DNA from 2 places in the Desulfosporosinus sp. FKA genome. Region 2 is predicted to be linked to the other one. Evidence: predicted binding sites of a transcription regulator. Region 2 holds the regulator's gene; the other holds the start of a gene.
What was found. Region 2 encodes LexA, which represses DNA repair genes until DNA is damaged. Its sites were predicted from a motif close to CNAACANNTGTTNG; they were not measured.
Positions count from the first base shown of each region.

Region 1: the regulator LexA is predicted to act here: its motif matches at 3,916-3,929, upstream of recA (recombinase RecA).

Region 1 is NZ_NAHZ01000014.1:21,165-30,854, reverse strand. It holds gene B5771_RS03105 (hypothetical protein) at 1-364, opposite strand, end outside; gene rny (ribonuclease Y) at 548-2,095, opposite strand; gene B5771_RS03095 (regulatory protein RecX) at 2,361-2,882, opposite strand; gene recA (recombinase RecA) at 2,860-3,891, opposite strand; gene B5771_RS03085 (DEAD/DEAH box helicase) at 4,210-5,823, opposite strand; gene B5771_RS03080 (competence/damage-inducible protein A) at 5,813-7,087, opposite strand; gene B5771_RS03075 (AAA family ATPase) at 7,219-8,688, opposite strand; gene B5771_RS03070 (hypothetical protein) at 8,761-9,282, opposite strand; gene pgsA (CDP-diacylglycerol--glycerol-3-phosphate 3-phosphatidyltransferase) at 9,474-9,690, opposite strand, start outside.
Region 2 is NZ_NAHZ01000033.1:147,710-157,399, reverse strand. It holds gene B5771_RS20050 (amidohydrolase) at 1-601, shown strand, start outside; gene B5771_RS24400 (hypothetical protein) at 623-763, shown strand; gene B5771_RS20045 (hypothetical protein) at 840-1,115, opposite strand; gene B5771_RS20040 (metallophosphoesterase) at 1,412-2,305, shown strand; gene B5771_RS20035 (hypothetical protein) at 2,759-3,172, opposite strand; gene B5771_RS24850 (hypothetical protein) at 3,377-3,616, opposite strand; gene B5771_RS20025 (M23 family metallopeptidase) at 3,690-4,562, opposite strand; gene lexA (transcriptional repressor LexA) at 4,678-5,295, shown strand; gene B5771_RS20015 (D-alanine--D-alanine ligase family protein) at 5,585-6,688, opposite strand; gene lepB (signal peptidase I) at 6,819-7,364, opposite strand; gene B5771_RS20005 (methionine gamma-lyase family protein) at 7,433-8,698, opposite strand; gene hflX (GTPase HflX) at 8,731-9,690, opposite strand, start outside.

The DNA.
Region 1 (9,690 bases), on a different contig from region 2:
AAACCAGCTGTTTGGCAAACGCACCCTTCAATAATTCAACTAATAATCCTACTTCCTCTTGACTAATGCTTTCTAAATCTCGGACTACTTTTAAAACAGAAACATCTTCCTCACTGTGACAACTTATTTGAAAAACACGTATCGATTGACGTTCAAGATGATGATAGAGCTCCAAAGCAGGTCGAAGCACGTTCTGTACTGTTTCAAGCTCTAAAGACTGCCTGAGCATAAATGTAAACTTAAGGGCATGTTCCTCACACCAATAATGAACCGCTCCTAATTCAGGATATCTTGTTAAAATAGAAGTTAATAGATCCGCTCCCTCTGAATCTTCCTTTAAATCCTTATGTATTTTGCTTAACACCTTTGTCAATCCTCTCTATTGCTTTGAGCTATCATAGAAATTATTCGTCATAAGAATCTAATCTCCTGCATTATTCTTAATTTACACTTATGCTGAAGGAAAGGATTTCGCGGAAAGTTGTTATACTTTCTCAGAGGATAAAAAATCAGGCGACTCAACGTCGCCTGATCATAAATAACTTGTTTATTTTGCAAAGTCAACTGCTCTCGTTTCACGGATAACAACAACTTTAATCTGCCCAGGATATTCAAGTTCTTCTTCAATGCGCTTACTAATCTCACGCGCTACTCGTGGTGCGAGTACATCATCGATCTTGTCCGGCTTAACAATAATGCGTACCTCACGCCCCGCTTGAATAGCAAAGCATTTTTCAACTCCCTCAAAGCTCTCTGCGATTTCCTCAAGTTTTTGCAGCCGCTTAATATAAGTTTCCAAAGTCTCACGTCGTGCACCCGGGCGAGCAGCCGAAACCGCGTCAGCTGCCGCTACTAGTACGGCAACAAGGCTTTTAGGTTCTACATCATTGTGGTGAGCTTCAATAGCATGTATAACATCAACGGACTCTTTGTATTTTCTGGCCAGATCTACACCAATTTGAACATGAGTTCCTTCTAGATCATGATCCACCGCTTTGCCAATATCATGCAAAAGTCCGGCTCGTTTTGCTAATTGAACATCCACTCCTAATTCGGCAGCCATTAATCCCGCAAGATGAGAAACCTCTGTGGAATGTTTTAACACATTTTGACCATAGCTGGTTCGGAATTTTAGTCGGCCAAGCAGCCGAACCAATTCCGGATGCAATCCATGAACTCCTGTCTCGAAAGTAGCTTGCTCTCCCTCTTCGCGAATCTTTTGATCCACTTCTTTTTGAGCCTTTTCAACCATCTCTTCAATGCGAGCAGGATGAATACGGCCATCAGCAATCAGTTTCTCTAAAGCAATACGCGCTACCTCTCGGCGTATAGGGTCAAAACCAGATAAAATTACTGCTTCAGGTGTATCATCAATAATAAGATCGATTCCAGTTAACGTTTCCAATGTTCGAATATTGCGTCCCTCGCGGCCTATGATTCGCCCTTTCATTTCATCACTCGGCAGTGCCACAACAGATACGGTAGTTTCAGCCACGTGATCCGCAGCACAACGTTGAATGGCTAGTGAAATAACGTTTTTCGCCCGCTTTTCGGCTTCTTCTTTGGCGCGAGTCTCAATTTCTTTAATCATTATCGCTGACTCATAGCGAACCTCTTCTTCAACTCTTTTCAGAAGGAGCTGTTTTGCTTCTTCCGAGGTCATACCGGATAAACGTTCTAATTCGGCTTGTTCTTTATCTACAAGCTGATTCAATTCTTCTTTGAGGGAATCTACCTCGCCTTCCTTACGATGCAAATTTTCCTCTTTCCGTTCAATTGACTCAATTTTACGGTCTAAGCTCTCTTCCTTTTGTAACAATCTCCGTTCTAAGCGTTGGAGTTCATTTCGACGTTCGCGTGTTTCTTTTTCAACCTCATTGTGAATATGCATGGCCTCTTCTTTTGCAGCAACAATTGCTTCACGTTTTTTGCTTTCTGCAGCAGAAAGTGCATTTTCAACAATCCGTTTTGCCTCTTCTTCGGCAGTACCCATAACTTTTTCGGCAGTATTTCTACGAATATGCCAACCTACCAAGGCTCCTAGAGCTAATCCAACTAAGATGGCAATTAAACCGGTCAAAAATATTCCAATCACATTTACACCTCCTTGTTTGTAAAAATTCAAAATTTAACAAATAAATAAAAAAACTGGTTCAAAACCAGTCTCTTAAGCAACCTTTAATACGGGAGTTCTTCCAGCCTTCTCCCCTTCCTACAACTCTCGTTAGTCAAAAACAATATTAAAAATGACTACCTCGAAATCTATAAGAAAACCATAAAGGTTAGATCTTAACAGAGACAGGTCTCTGTTAAGATTCTAATATCATTTGTAATTATTGTCAAGCTTGTCCTAAATGAGGCTATTCTATTCGCATTTTTGCCAGAACATTTTGCACTATATCTGATGGGTATCCTCGTTGGATAAGTTTGCGGACAACCCTTTGCTGTACCCATAATTCTTGAGGCACTGTCTTTTTGTCTGAATCCTTTAGAGCCTTTTCTTCCCAGCGTTGTTCTTCTTGAACCCGCCACTTTTGCGCCAAGGCTAAGCAGAGTTTTGCTTCTTCATCCCACGAATAAACTTCCTCCAAGACCTGCTCAATTAAATCGGAAGCAATTCCGCGATTTCGCATATCCATGGTGACTCTTCGGCGTGAATATCGTTGAAGGCGACTCTTTGCATAGGTTAAAGCGAGTTCATGATCATTAAGATAGCCATAACCCAGCAATTTGTCGACAGCACTCTGAATTTCACTGTTCTCATACCCTTTATTGTTAAGACGAGTTTCCAGTTCACGCTTCGTCAGGGCTCTTCGGGATAAGCAGTCTAAAGCAGCTTCCCATGCACTTTTAGGGGAATTATTCTTCTTCAAAGGAATCATCTTCCATTGGCGTAGAAGGCGCTGAGCTCATATTTGAACGAATCAGCTGTTCAAGTTTCTGGGCCATGTCCGGGTGCTGTTTCAAGTATTCCTTGACATTCTCTCGTCCTTGCCCCAATCGTTCTCCATTGTAAGAGTACCAGGCACCTGATTTTGATATTATTTCCATATCCGTTCCTATATCGACAATACTTCCTTCTTTAGAAATTCCTTCTCCGTACATAATATCAAAATCAGCAGATTTAAAAGGAGGAGCCACTTTATTCTTAACGACTTTCACGCGGGTTTTGTTGCCAATAATCTCTTGGCCTTGCTTAAGAGCTTCTTGACGGCGAATATCGATACGGATGGTGGCATAAAATTTCAAAGCCCGCCCTCCAGTTGTCGTTTCCGGGCTGCCAAACATAACACCAATCTTTTCACGAATTTGATTGATAAAAACAACACATGTGTTGCTTTTACTGATTGAACCCGTTAATTTACGCAAGGCTTGAGACATTAAGCGGGCATGCAGCCCGACATGATTGTCACCCATTTCTCCCTCAATCTCCGCTCGAGGTACTAAAGCGGCCACTGAATCAAGCACAATAACATCAACTGCAGCACTGCGCACTAAGGCTTCACATATTTCTAAACCTTGTTCCCCCGTATCTGGCTGAGAAACCAGCAAATCTTCAAGATTAACACCTAAAGCCTTGGCATATACCGGATCTAAGGCATGCTCAGCATCAATAAATGCCGCTACTCCTCCGAGTTTTTGCGCCTCGGCTATGATATGCAGGGCCACAGTAGTTTTGCCGGAAGACTCAGGCCCATATATTTCAATGATCCGCCCACGCGGTACTCCACCAACACCCAGAGCCAAATCTAAGGCCAATGAACCTGTAGGGATAACGTCAACCGACATTGTCGCAGATTCTCCCAGCTTCATAATGGAACCCTTACCAAACTGCTTTTCAATTTGGGCTAAGGCAACATCCAGAGCCTTTAGCTTATTTGTTTCGGCCATCTTCCATCCTCCTCAACGTGGTTAAAAACAAATTTTCGTATTAATAAAACACCTGTTCGCTTATCATTATAGGGGCGGACATCGTAACTGTCAATGTTTATGCTTCAATGCAGCAGGACAACTATCGACACCATTATATAACAAAAGCGATGATAATAATATAAAAAAGCTGAGCCCCTAAAGACTAGCTTTTTTCATACTGTCTGAAAGAATAACCTTCAATTGCATACTTTCCAGCGTAAGTGCTGCCAACGGCTTCCCTTACGATATGGCTCGGCGAAGCCGGGTTTTCCTTATAGTATTGATGCTCAACTAAAATCAGGTGTTTTCACGTGCCTTAGCCGGTTCAACACTAACTCTCCGTCCTTTAATCATGGCCTGATGCATGCAGCTCAAAACTCTTGAGGCATATTCTTCAGGAACTTCAACGAAGGTGAATTTGTCGTAAATATTAATCATTCCAATAATATTTCCCGGGATTCCGCTTTCTTCAGCAATCCAGCGTATGATGTCCTGAGGACGAATTTGCTGGACTCTGCCTATATTCATAAAGAAACGCACCATACCCGACGCCGCTCCAGTGTTTCCAAAGTGATTAACGTCTGGATCATTATCGTCTATGCGGTCTTCAGAATTAGCTCCCTCGACGGCAAACTTTAAAGCTGCTGCGGCAACGTCCGTAGAATCATATTCCTCAAGCAGATCTCCGACAATGGCTCGATAATTTCCTAAGCGATCGCTTTGAATCAATTTAACCAATTGATTCTTCAGATTTTCCGCTTGTCGTTCGCTAATATCGGCTAAGGAAGGAAGTTCCCGGCGACGTATTCTGGTTTTAATTAAATTTTCAATAAGGCGCAGCTGACGATATTCCTTGGGGGAGATCAAGGTTATAGCCTGTCCGCGTCGACCGACACGTCCTGTACGCCCAATTCTGTGCACATAGGACACAGGATCTTGAGGAATATCGAAGTTTATAACATGGGTCAAATTGCTAATATCAATGCCTCTGGCCGCAACATCAGTAGCAACTAACATTTCCGTTTTGCCGTCGCGAAAACGCTTCATGACCCGATCCCGTTGCTGCTGGCTTAGATCCCCATGGAGAGCATCCGCAAAATATCCCCTTGCTTCAAGAGCTACGACAAGTTCATCAACTCCTCGTTTTGTTCGGCAAAAGGTAATCCCTTGTCCTATATCCTCCATATCGATAATCCGACATAAAGCATCGACTTTTTTACTTTCTCTCGTCTCATAAAAAACCTGTTCAATGAGGGGAACTGTTAATTCATCTCTGCTAACCGTCACTGAGCGAGGATTCCTCATATACGTCTGTGCTAACTTGCGAATCGCCTGAGGCATCGTCGCGGAAAAAAGCATAACCTGGCGGCCTTCTTCGGGCACAGCTTTTAAAAGTCCCTCGATATCCTCAACGAACCCCATGTCGAGCATTTCATCCGCTTCATCTAAAACGACCATCTTAACATACTGTAACCGCAAAGTACCTCGGTTTAAATGGTCCAACAACCTTCCTGGGGTTCCGACAACTACTTGGTATCCCATACGCAAAGCGCGAATTTGACGGTCAATTGGCTGACCACCATAGATTGGCAAAGGTTTAACATGTTTATATTTGCCGATTTTCGCCATTTCCTGAGCCACCTGAATAGCGAGTTCACGAGTCGGAGTTACGATTAGGGCTTGTACGGCTTGAAATTTAGCATTGACTTTTTCAGTAATCGGAATCCCGAAGGCAGCGGTTTTACCTGTTCCTGTCTGAGCCTGCCCAATAATATCGGCATCTTCTAAAGCTACAGGAATAGCCTGTTGTTGGATTGGCGAAGGCTCCTCAAATCCCATTTCAGACAAACCTTGTAATATTTGCTTGCTTAACTGAATATCCCCAAACGATTGTAAACGTTCAACCATCACCTATGTGTAATCCCCTTTCCTTATTCAACATCTGTTGCCTTATCTCATTTAGGGCTGCCTGAACAGTCAATTGGCGTACAGACTCCCGTTCTCCATAAAACTGAAACTTTTTAGCATAAACTTTCTCCGCTGAAGCAAATCCAATATAAACCAACCCCACGGGTTTCAGGTCACTGCCGCCATCCGGGCCGGCAATACCGGTGGCTGAGATGGCGAGGTCTGATCCCGATTTTTGCCGAATTCCTTCGGCCATTTCTCTAGCAGCTTCATCGCTTACTGCTCCGAATTCCTGAAGAGTCATTTCATTGACTCCCAGTAATTGTTGTTTTAAGGAATTCGAATAGCTTACAGCCCCTCCCAGGTAGAACTCAGAACTACCTGATTCTTGAGTTAAGGCCGCACCAATTAAGCCGCCGGTGCAAGACTCGGCAGTAGAAATGGTCAAATGATTCTTTTTTAAAGTTTGCCCTACAATCCCTATCATGGTTTCCTGATCGCAGCCAAATACCTTGTCACCAAGACGCTTTTTAATTTCATCCTCGGCTTGATTTAAAGAGTCCAGCGCCTCCTGTGATGTTGCTTCCGTACCTCTGGCAACTAAACGGATATGCATCTCCGCTCGCTTAGCCAGTAAAGCCATCGACAGTTTTGGAAGATGCATGAGATCACTCAACACTTCCTCTATGGCAGATTCTCCAATACCAAAAACTTTTAAAACACGTTCATTCATCCGTTCAGAATCTGGCCCGATAATTCGCTGTAATTCAGGTAAAGCATAATGTTCGAACATTGGCTGCATTTCAAAAGGAGGTCCAGGTAATATAATAACCGTCTTTCCGTCTTTTTCAATGATTGCTCCAGGTGCTGTTCCGATAGGATTGGGCAATATCTTTGAGCCTTTGGGGAAATAGGCTTGTTTCTCATTACTAGAAGGCATTGGAGCTTTTCGTCGGCCAAAGAACTCCTTAATGTTGTTTAAACTATTTTGGTCGAACTCCATTTCTAAATTCAAGACCTTAGCAACAAGCTCCTTCGTCAAATCATCCGCTGTCGGTCCTAGACCGCCGGTGGTAACAAGAAGGTCTGTACGGTTAATTGCCTGACGCAAAACTTGCTCTAATCGTTCTGAATTATCTCCAACCGTCGTATGATAGTCTACCTCGATGCCTAACGAGGAAAGTTTTCCTGTTAAGTAGTGAGCACTTGTATTAAGAGTCTCTCCAAGTAACAACTCCGTCCCAGTAGCTACAATTTCAGCTTTCATACTATTCTATCACTCTCCTATTATCAACGCAAATATAAGCGCTATCTCATGCTTGCTTAGTTATTTCTCACCTTGCATTTGCTTATCCTTCCTCAAGCAAAAAAAAAGAACCTCAAATGAGGTTCAATTAACTAGGCAGCGTTTTGCAAATACGTTCTCAAAGTATCCCCGGTTAGACTTTCTTCTTCCTGCAAAATATCAGAAAGCTGGATTAAAATATCCTTTTTTTGGAGAATGATTTGTTTGGTACGATTTTCTAGTTCAGCAAGAATATCTTTGGTTACAGGTTGTCGTTGTTCAGCGCTTAATAAAGAAACATCCGTTACTCCTAATGGAGACATACCGGCTTGGAGCATTTTTTCCACAAGATTCAAAGCTTGTTCATAATCCCCGGCAGCTCCCGTACTCCGATTCCCCAGACATTCCTCTTCAGCCAAAGCACCTGCCAAAGCGACCATAATCTGTTCTTCCAGCATAGCCTGTGTATAGAGATAGAGATCATCCTTAGGATAATGACGAACATACCCCAAAGCGTTTCCTCTTGAACGTATTGATACTTGAGAAACTGAGTTTGGCCGAACTGTTTCAGCCAGCATGGCATGACCGCTTTCATGAATTGCAATGCGGTGCAGTTCCTCAGCCGTTGGTTTCCGGTCCAGCTTCTCACCGAGCATGACCTTTTCAACAGCCTCATGAAAATGTCGAACTGTAATTTCCTTCGCCTGATCCCGCAAAGCAAAAATTGCAGCTTCATTGGTTACGCTCTCCAAATGTGCCCCCGAAAAGCCAAAGGTTTCATGGGCAATCGCTTCCAAATCGACATCAAGGGCCAGGGGTTTGTTTTTGGTGTGAATTTCCAAGATTGCCACTCTTCCTTCTTTGTCCGGAAGATCGACTTTTACTTGACGATCAAACCGTCCTGGACGAAGTATTGCCGGATCCAATGCTTCCGGGCGATTCGTTGCCGCCATCACCAAAATATTTGGCCCTTGATCGGTCTTTAAACCATCCATTTCAATAAGCAGCTGATTTAACGTTTGATCATATTCATGATGAGAAACATTACTTCCCCGCTTGGCACCTAAAATATCCATTTCATCGATGAAAATAATAGCGCTGGACTTTTTCTCACGCTTTACCATTTCTCTCGCCCGTCGAAATAGACTTCGTACCCTTTCCGCACCGACACCTGCGTACATTTCCACAAACTCGCTGCCGGAAACCGATAGAAATGAAGAATCTGTATATTTAGCTGCGGCTTTCGCTAATAAGGTTTTTCCTGTCCCCGTCGGCCCTGATAATAAGATTCCTTTCAAAGGACGAATTCCCAAAGCTTTCATCCGGTCGGAGTAACGAAGAAAATCCAGCGCCTCCTGAAGTTCCTTTTTAGCAATTGCTTGTCCGCCAATATCCTCAAAGTTAACCGTAGTGGAAGTAATAGTCTCCCCATTGCCGGTTTTCAAAACTTGACGCGAAATTACAAAAGTCCATAAAAAATACGCCGCCAGACATAACATGGCAATAGGCAAGACGTTATAACCCATAACCAGTAAAAAGGCAAAAATGCCCACTCCTAAACCAATAAGGATATCTCGTTTCACATAGTCCCCTCCTCATGAAGATAATGCTTGCTTTAACAATTCACTAATTGACATCTAAGGCCATTAATACAGTTAGCTTAACTCCTTGCTTGGCAGAAACTGCCCTTGACCATTTCGTTCAATCACTTGAATCAGTTGGGCATTTCCTTGATCTAACACAATATAAATCGCATCACTGTCCATTTGCAATTGGACTTGAACGCCCGCTTTTTGAGCCAATGTTTGAATCCTTTGTTCCATCTCGGTAAAATTTCCACGGGTAATTCCTTCTTGAATTGCAAATTGCATTTGCTCAAATAACGTTGTCAAGGAAGCATTTCTATGATCTATAAAACGAATAGGTTCTTTACCGACAATATTTTCTAAAGACAAGCTCACTTGACGCAAATTTGATATATGTTTAGTCTCAACGTCTAACTCCGCTTGGCCATTGACCTGGACAGTTTTAACTGACGTAATTCCGGATATTTTTTGACTTTGAGCTAAGACCGATGAATCTACCCACTGCTTTTGGTAAAGAACCTTCCCACCTAAGAGCAAGCCGAATATTATAATTCCAACAAGGCTAATAACTAATACTCGCTGTTTTGTCATACACGCATCGTCCTCCATATGCAATACTATTTGCTATATCATCATTATAGCATGCAGTATATCATATAGAAATTAAAGATTTATCCTGTCAAGGTAATTTGTGTTAAAATTCCCAATTGCTAAGGGAGAGCTTTCTTATACCGAAAGCTCTCCCTTAGCAATTTTTAATTAAATCTTAAAACCAGATATAATTATTTATGTAACAACTTACGAGATTTTAATAAATAATCGAGGCCCGAAATCACCGTAAAAAACACGGCGATATAGAGCAAAGGCTGACCGATGTGAAAACCTATTATTGAAAAGGGCCAATCATGGAGCAAAATAGCAGAAATAGCAACAACTTGAGTGATTGTTTTAATTTTACCAAGTTTACTGGCACTGATAACTACTCGATCCACTGCGGCG
Region 2 (9,690 bases):
GCAACAAGGCAAGATTAAATATCGAGATCTTCGTCTTGAGGCAGTTATTCCTGTCCTACAAGGTGACATTCCATTAAGGGCCCACGCTCATAGAGCAGATGACATTGTTACCGCAATACGTATTGCTGAAGAATTCAAAATTCACAAACTCGTCATTGAACATGGAACCGAAGCCGATTTGGTCGAAGACTATCTTAAAGAACGCAAAATACCGGTAGCTTTTGGTCCCATGTTAACACCGCGAATTAAGATGGAATTAAAAAGCCGAAATTACAAGACTGCCATTAATCTGGTAAATGCCGGCATAAAAGTAGCTCTAATCACTGATCATCCCTATAATTCTATAGACCAATTGCGTACTATTGCCGCATTGAGTATCGCTGAAGGGCTGAAGCCTTCCGAAGCGCTGTGTGCTCTTACTTCGAATCCCGCAGAAATTTTAGAATGCGGTCAGCAAATCGGAGCTGTTAAAATTGGCTGCGATGCTGATTTGGTTGTCTTTGACGGAGATCCATTTAATCTTAAATCCAAGATCATCTATACATTTGTCAATGGTCAACTGGCATATTCGAAAAACGGAAAACTGTCTTTCAAATCTTAGTATTTTTAAGGAGTTTTCAACATGGTATTACGATGTCCAAAATGCAACAGTAAAAAGTATTATTACACCTATATTAACGAGCAAGAAATTGTGCTATGCAGAAGCTGCGGCTATTGGGAATCGATGTCTTTAGATGACTGGGAGAAATTAAGTCATTCTTAAATCTCTGCTTACAACCAAAAGTTCAAATACTTCCGATGCTCATTTAAGTTTAGAGGCGAGTCTTAAGGGTAACAAATTACTCCTCTGGGATAATTTTAGCTCTGTCGAAAGGCAAACGCTTCTTGATATCCATGATCTCTTCCGAAATCGATGCAAAGTTATTAGCGCAGGTTTCGTTGTGGGTTGGCACCTTTTTCAAGGAAGATGCTTTGGGTTCCATTCTCTTTTGAACGTTCTTTCTGTCAAAGTGATACATCGTTTCCCGCCGCCCTTTACGAGAATCGGCAAACCCGATCTTTCGAGCCGGGCGGATGCTGCTTATAGGTTTTATTTCCTCAACATGCTCGTCCAAGTAATATCACCTCCATTTTTATACCTCTTTGATAATCATTTTATCATTATCCCATAACTTAACTCTAGATATGATTGTCCATCGCCATCTTTTTTTCAGCTCTTAAGGTTATATTTCCAGCGTCAGAAGAGTAAGTGTTAATCACTTTTACGTTCCAGATAAATTTTTTTAATACGAATAATTCTCAGCAAAAAGGGTGCACTTAAAGTGCACCCTTTTTGCCTGCAGCCAATATATTAGATTATAACCAGCTGTTGCTTGGGTATTGTTTTGATTAGGTTAACGAGGAGGCTGACATGGATAAGTTAGAACGTATTTCAATGATATTTCAAACTGCGAAAGAGATTCTGTTTGACAACTCCTCAAAAATTATCCTAATGAGTGACATCCATAGAGGAGACGGAAGTTGGGCTGATGATTTTTCCAAAAACCAAAATGTTTATTACGCAGCCTTAAACCATTACTACCATGAAAACTATACCTACATCGAAGTTGGTGATGGTGATGAACTCTGGAAAAATAATAAACTAACCGATATCATTAATATACATAATGATACTTTTCTGCTCCTCTCTAAATTTTACAATGAAGGCCGGCTCTATATGATCTGGGGGAATCACGATATCGTTAAACAATCCGAGAATTATGTATTCAATAACTTATATCAATACTTTGATGAACAAGAAAAAAGGTTTATCCCCTTATTTAAGGATCTAAAACTACATGAGGGGTTAATTTTAAGATATCAAGAAACAAATCAGAAGATCCTCTTAATTCATGGACACCAAGTAAATATTATGGATTATGAGCTTTGGAGATTATCAAGATTTCTCGTCAGATATTTATGGAAACACCTCGAATTATTCGGTATGAATGACCCTACAAGTACAGCAAAAAATTATGAAAAAAAAGAAGATGTGGATCAAGTACTGATTGAATGGGTAAAGGTAAATAAACATCTGCTCATTGCCGGGCATACTCATAGACCTATGTTCCCGGATGTAGGCGCCCCCCCCTATTTTAATGACGGGAGCTGTGTCCATCCGCGAAGTATCACAGGAATCGAAATCAATGATGGATCAATAGCACTTGTCAAATGGAGTGTCAAAACTAAGGACGACGGAACATTATTTATCGCCAAAGAGTTTCTGGAAGGGCCAAGAAAGTTATCTGACTTTCAATATTCCTAGGACAATTTATCCAGTATTCCTATGTATAGTTTACTTCCGATTACATTTTACATTGGTTTATAACATCGTCGGATGCAATTAAGTGCCTCGGAAGATACCGGACATTAAATATGGCATCAATCTACTAGTGTATATTGATACCATAAAGATAAGATTAAATCTGCAGATTTATGATTTTAAGAGCTGTAAATTTGAGATGAGAAAGGTCAGTAAAAAAGTGATTACCACCACCTCCGCCCTAAGCCTGGATAACACCCGCACCCGAAAGCGCCGCCATATGGTCCTCCCCAATAATTAAGCCAGTATGGCCACGTCCATACAAGACCCAGAGTTGGCATTTTCCACCCCCCAATCATTACGATCGTATCATTTTGAAATGGCTTGACTCAGTAATAGCATATTCATAATGTTGGTTTTATGTTAATGACTACCTTTTTAGGTGTGGCTACATCATCACGCTGTAGTGCGTATCGCTCTTTTCTTTTCAAACTCCGCCCATCGTTCTTCCATTGACATTGCTCGAGTCTTCTTTCCTTTAGGAACATTATTATCGGTTTCTTGTTTACTGGAAACGAGGTCTGTTGCAGAGTTCTCCGCTTGGCACGTCTCTTCTTTAGACTGCCCTTTAATTTCTTCTTTTGTTTCTTCTTTTGATTCTTCTATTTCCGCCACCACCCGTGCAATTCTGGCGCTTGTTTCTCTTATCCGCTCATCAATTATACTTTCCTTTCTTACATAACTAAGAATTTTTCTCTGTAGCAAAACAATCACTGCTATTAGTACTAAAATGGACAGACCTTCCAGTAATTCAAATAAATTAACCTGAAAACTGATCCTGCGACAAGATTCAATTATTTGATTAATCATATGTTTAGTCCACCTCAATCCTAATTTAAGTGTTATTAACACGGATACTAAATTGTTAATCTTATTTTCTATAAACAGTCAATAATTACCTTCCGGAATATTGTAATATATTGTAAAATCGCTTCTTTTTTTAGATGTATCATAACAGAACCCCTATATTGGAGTTTCCAACATAGGGGTTTTGCTCTTCTCTTCTTAAGACCCTTATCGATGTTTAAAAGTATAGTTTATGCCTTTTCTACGGAGTCTTTTCCCAGAACTTCGATCTTCCTTATTTATTAGTATATCATCAATTCCGATTTCGGCATAATCACCTTCAAGAGTGTCTATACACTGACAACAATTATCACATATTTTACTTGGGTCAAGATCGCAGCGATCACACTCACCACAATCTGTGCAAAGCCGGTCTTCCAAAATACATGGTTTACCAATTGTTTTCAAGTTTATCAATCCCTCAGAATTTAGTTATTTTTATGAGTTATCGGCTATTGGATTTATGTCATTTTCTATCATATCATAAAATACCGACTCTGGACAAAATTAATAAATTCCTTTCATCCTTGGAAAGATTAAGAATCGCCGCGTTGATTCGCTGATCAGCCCAATATTGCCAGACAACGAGAAAAGGATAAGGATTTATCCACTGACCATTTGGGAGTTCAATACCTAAATGAAGATGATCAGGTGTCGTCAAAGCATCTCCCGTATGACCCATAGTTCCAACGTCTTCACCTGCTTCAATTCGTTTTCCTTTTACCAATTTAGACGATATTGTTGCCAAATGAGCGTAATAATAATAATTTCCATCATCGCCGCGAACTCCAACTCGTTCTCCACCCAGGCGATTCCATCCCAGCTGTTCTATTCTTCCACCACAAATGTTGATTATCGGAGTACCCTCCGGAGCAAAAAGGTCCGTCCCCTCATGAACACGTTTGCCTCCTTCACGATCCGCACCGAAACTATCTTCAAACCATGTCTTTCCAACTACCGGGAATCTGTACCTGCCTGGCGTGAGATATTGAACGTGAACTAATATATCTCGACGTCTTGTTACTAGATTCTTTGTTGGCAGAGGAATATTCCCCCAGGATAAGTTTTGGAAAGAAATCTTATTTTTGAGCTGTTCGATTAAGAATTGAGTCTCTTGGGGAGAAAGTGTTGAACGAATTGCCAGCAGATCCTCCCAGGAAACTACTTTGCCGGACCGATACTCTTGGGAACATTCCTTCACGAGGTTAGGAGAAATCGAGAGCAAGTAAGGATATATATCCTTATCTTGGCTGGGAGAACGATGGAGTAAGTTCCAAAAAACCAAGGCTGCAGCCATCAGACAAAGAATTTGAGTCAATGCTATGAAATAATTCCACTGAACCTTAGTTCGCAAATTATCATCTCCTTTTCTCTAGCTTTCCTCTTTAATTCACTGGTTTCGAACATTTGTTTGCGCTTTGTTTCAAGGAATGGTAAAATATACATAACTATAAGTAGGGAGTGAAAATATGTATCCAGATTTATCAGAACGACAAACTAGAATCTTGGATTTTATTAAGCAAGAAATCCACAAAAAAGGATATCCCCCTTCCGTTAGAGAAATCGGCGAAGCTGTTGGGTTATTGTCTAGTTCTACAGTTCATGGGCATCTTCAAACTCTTGAGGATAAAGGATATATTCGGAGAGATCCCACGAAACCAAGGGCCATCGAGATTTTAGACGACACCAGTGACACTCTCGACTCAAGGAAAGTTGTTCATATTCCAATTATTGGTCGCGTAACGGCAGGGCAGCCCATTTTGGCTGTAGAAAATATGGAAGGAACGTTTCCCTTGCCTGCTGACCTCGTCCATCAGGAAAATGTTTTTATGCTGCGAGTTCAGGGGGAAAGCATGATTGAGGCTGGAATCCTAGATGGAGACTTAATTATCGTTCATCAGCAAAATGAAGCGCGCAATGGAGAAATTGTCGTTGCCTTAATTGGAGACGAAGCAACAGTAAAGCGATTTTTTAAAGAAAGAACACTCATTCGTCTTCAACCTGAAAACTCGGCAATGGAACCCATCTACTCCCAAGATGTTTCGATTTTAGGCAAGGTCATCGGTGTTTTTCGCACCCTGCATTAACTCCAAACTCCCTAATTAAGATATGCATCATCCCTCTTACTTAGGTTAAGTACTCACGAACTTAAGTGAACTCGTTCAGCTAAAGCTGAACATCGGGGCTTCGGTGAGGGACTCTAAATAGTAAAGTGGAAAAATAATGGGCTGGAACAAACGTCTTTCTCATTTGCTCCAGCCCATTGCTTTATAAACTAATCCAATTGTATGAATCCCACTTCTACAAGTGGGCGTGATTCCCATACCATGAACCATGCTTCGTTGCGCTTGCAGGGCGCACATAGCATTTGGTTCACTAATCTTTTGATATTTTGCTCTTTTGTTTTTCCTCAAACCGTTCAAATCCCAAGGTAATTAAATGATCAATCAGTTTGGCGTAGGGAATGCCTGTTGCATCCCAAAGTTTCGGGTACATTGAAATCTCAGTAAATCCCGGCAAGGTATTAATCTCATTGAGGATAATTTCATTCTTGTCTGTCAGGAAAAAATCCACACGGCTGAGGCCGCTTGCATCAACTGCACGATACGCTTCAATGGCCATACTCTGTAATTGTTCAATGATGAATTGAGGAAGAGGCGCCGGTATTTTCAAACTGGAACCAATATCCGAATATTTTGCTTCATAAGAATAGAATTCTTCTGCCGGCAAAATTTCACCGGGCAATGAGGCCTTCGGGTCATCATTGCCTAAGACAGCAACTTCGATTTCTCTGCCCACGATATTCTCTTCGACGACAACTTTACGATCATAAGTCGTCGCCAAGTTTAAAGCTTGAATCAGTTCTGAACTGTTATGGGCCTTGGAAATACCCACGCTGGAGCCTAAATTGGCTGGTTTCACAAAACATGGATATCCTATTTTAGCTTCAATGGCTGACACCCAAGCCTCCGGCTGCTTCAAGTAATCAGAACGCAGAAATGTCAGGTAATTGGCTAAAGGAAGTTTTTTATCCAGGAATACCACTTTCATGCGGTCTTTGTCCATGCCGAGAGAAGACCCGAGGACACCTGAACCTGCATAGGGAACATTGGCCATTTCTAAAAGTCCTTGCAGCGTTCCATCTTCCCCATAGGGTCCATGAAGGACTGGAAAAACAAAGTCAAATTTACCCTCATTAGGAAGTGTTCGGCCATCTAAGGCAATAAAGCGCGGATCGGATGGATCAAGTACAAGAGTTACTTGGGGAGACTGATTGCTCCCAGAAAACCCCTCCCTAATAATATCTTGAGGGAGAACACCCCAGAACCATTGGCCTTGCTTGTTAATTCCGATAGTTTCAACATCATAGCGATTGCGATCAATCGCTTTAAAAATAGATTGAGCAGAGTTTAGAGAAACTTCGTGCTCCCCTGAACGCCCGCCAAAGATTAGAATCACACGGATTTTGTGATTTTCCACAATCCCCCACCCTCTCATAAGTATTCGTTTAACTATAATTTTCTGCTTGATTATGTTAGTAAGTAACACTAGTTATGGTGATAAGATTCATCACTTTAGTATATGCCGCAAATTTAAAAAAGCTCCCACCTTAGCGGGCGAGAGCTCCAAAATGATCAAGCGGCCAATAGCGGAACAATGTACGGCCCGTAATATTTTTTATCGGTAAAAAACCCCAAACCCTTGAATCATCACTGTTATTTCTGTTATCACCCATAACGAATACAGAATCCTTAGGAACAACTACGGGACCAAAATCATTTTTTGATTTTTCTAAGATATAGGGTTCATAGAGTGGTTTATCATTGACATATGTCGTGTGATTACGTATCTCTATCTTATCTCCGGGCAAACCAATAATACGTTTAATAAAATCTTCCGTTGCATGGGCACTCGCAGGCGGTTTAAAAACCACAATATCCCCTCGGGTCAAATGACCGAACTCCTTAAAGAAAAACTTATCAACAATGACCCGGTCTTGAAGCTGAATTGTCGGAAGCATCGAACCGGTAGGTATTTTACGTGCTTCAACAACATAAGTCCGCAACACCCAGGAAAGGGCGAAGGCAATAAGGACTATTTCTAGTAATTCTACAAAAAAGCGAGTCGTGCTTTTCTTGGATTCTAACTCTTCCATAATCCACCCCTTTTCTGTGTTTAATAGTATCACAGGATGGTCAAAGTTCCAAATATCAAGATCAATACTTAACCTAAAAGTCCTTGCTGCCATAAATTCAGGGCTGCTAAAATATTTCCCGTTTGAATATACCGTTGAGAAATACCCCCTTGCTGGTAGGCAATATAAGGTTCTCTTAAAGGACCATCCGCAGAAAATTCGCTCGTTGAACCTTGGATAAATGTCCCGCCGGCCATGATAATTTCGTCTTCGTACCCCGGCATGCCGGAAGGAACAGGTTTAATGTGAGCATCAATTGGAGAACCTTTCTGAAGTCCCTGACAAAAGGCAATCATTTTTTCTCTCGACCCAAGCTTTACAGCCTGAATAAGATCCGTTCTGGGCGATTCAGGTTCGGGATTAACTTCAAAACCTAAAGCTCGCCAAAAAGCCGCGGAAAAAACCGCTCCCTTTAGAGCTTCAGACACCGTTAAAGGACTAAAGAACAATCCTTGATAAAATAAGCGCTCCCATTCCAGGGTCGCACCCATATGACCGCCAACTCCAGGTGCCGTTAAACGCTGTGCAGCCAAACTGACTAAGTCAGACCGTCCGGCAATATACCCTCCGGTAGGGGCAATACTCCCGCCTAAATTTTTGATGAGCGATCCGGCCATTAAATCTGCCCCAATGTCGCCAGGTTCCATAGGTTCTACCAATTCACCGTAACAATTGTCAACAAATATTACCACATTAGGAAAGCGACTTTTTACGAAGTCAACAAGTTCTTTGAGTTGGGCAATCGTTAGGGAATTTCTCCAAGCATAGCCCCGCGAACGCTGGACGATCACCATTTTGGTTTTAGCCGTAAGAGCCTCTTTCAACAATTTTAACTGCATATTTCCTTGGCTGTCTAAAGGGATCTCCTGATAGCTTACCCCAAAATCCAGCAAACTTCCTTGTCCTTTTCCTCGAAGTCCGATGACTTCCTCGAGAGTATCATAGGGTGTACCACTTACTGAAATCATTTGATCGCCAGGACGAAGGACACCAAATAAAGCAGCGGCAATGGCATGAGTACCCGAAACGAATTGCCCCCGTACAAGAGCTGCTTCTGTCCCCAGGATACGAGCTGCCACTCGGTCAAGGACGTCCCGTCCGCTGTCTCCAAGACCGTAGCCCGTTGTTCCCTGAAGATGATAGGCAGAAACACGTTCTTCTTGAAAAGCTCTTAGTACTTTTTCATGATTTAATGCCGAAACTTCTTGCAGATAGGGCAATTGTTGGCGGAGAACTTCTTCTGCCTCTGCAACTGCTTTATGAATAAACTCCGGCCAATTGGGATTCAAAAACACGATGCTCCTCCTTATAACGTTTAATAGATAAATTACTCTAGCATAGATTCCAAGACAGTCCAGACAGGATTTAAAGAATCCCCGCGTTTAAGCGATAAAGAGATAGGATAAGGCAAAACCTGGGCCAGCTTTGAGATTTCCTCATTATCCCGAACTTTATCAACTTTGTTGAGAAGTGTGATGACCGGCTTTTCTTGACACTCCAATTGTCCTAAAACCTCGTGAACAGTCTCAGCCTGTTGAATTGCCTGCGGATGGCTTACATCTAGGACATGAATAAGAACATCAGCCTGCTGAACTTCTTCGAGGGTAGCCAAAAATGCTCTAAGCAGCTTAGTAGGCAGTTTGCGGATAAAACCAACTGTGTCACTCAGCAGAATTTCAAGCGCAGGTTTAATTTGAACTCTGCGAACAATAGGATCTAAAGTCGCAAATAATTTATTTTCTCCGCTGGGAATATCAGAACGAAAGCCTGCCTGCTCCATAGCATTTTTCATAAACGTCGTTTTTCCGGCATTTGTATAGCCCACCAAGGCTACTACCGTTAAACCGCTTTTAGCCCGTTGACGCCTTTGAATCTCTCGATGCTGCAGGACAGCTCTCAGCTCTTTTTCCAGAAGATTGATTCGTTCGCGCATTCTCCGTCGATCAAGCTCCAATTTGGTTTCTCCAGGACCCCGGGATCCAATTCCGCCGCCTAGCCTGGATAAAGCTTGTCCTTGTCCTGTTAAATAAGGCAGCAAATGTTTTAGCTGTGCCAGTTCCACCTGAAGTTTACCTTCACGAGAACGGGCACGCTGGGCAAAAATATCTAAGATTAGCCCCGTGCGGTCTAATACTTTCAATCCCGTTTCCATTTCCAGGGTCCGCAGTTGTGTCGGGGACAATTCATCATCACTAATCAGGACCTCGGCCCTTGTTTCCTGAAGCCGATGAACTAATTCTTCCAGCTTCCCGCTGCCTATATAGCTTCGTGACTGGCCGTTACGGCG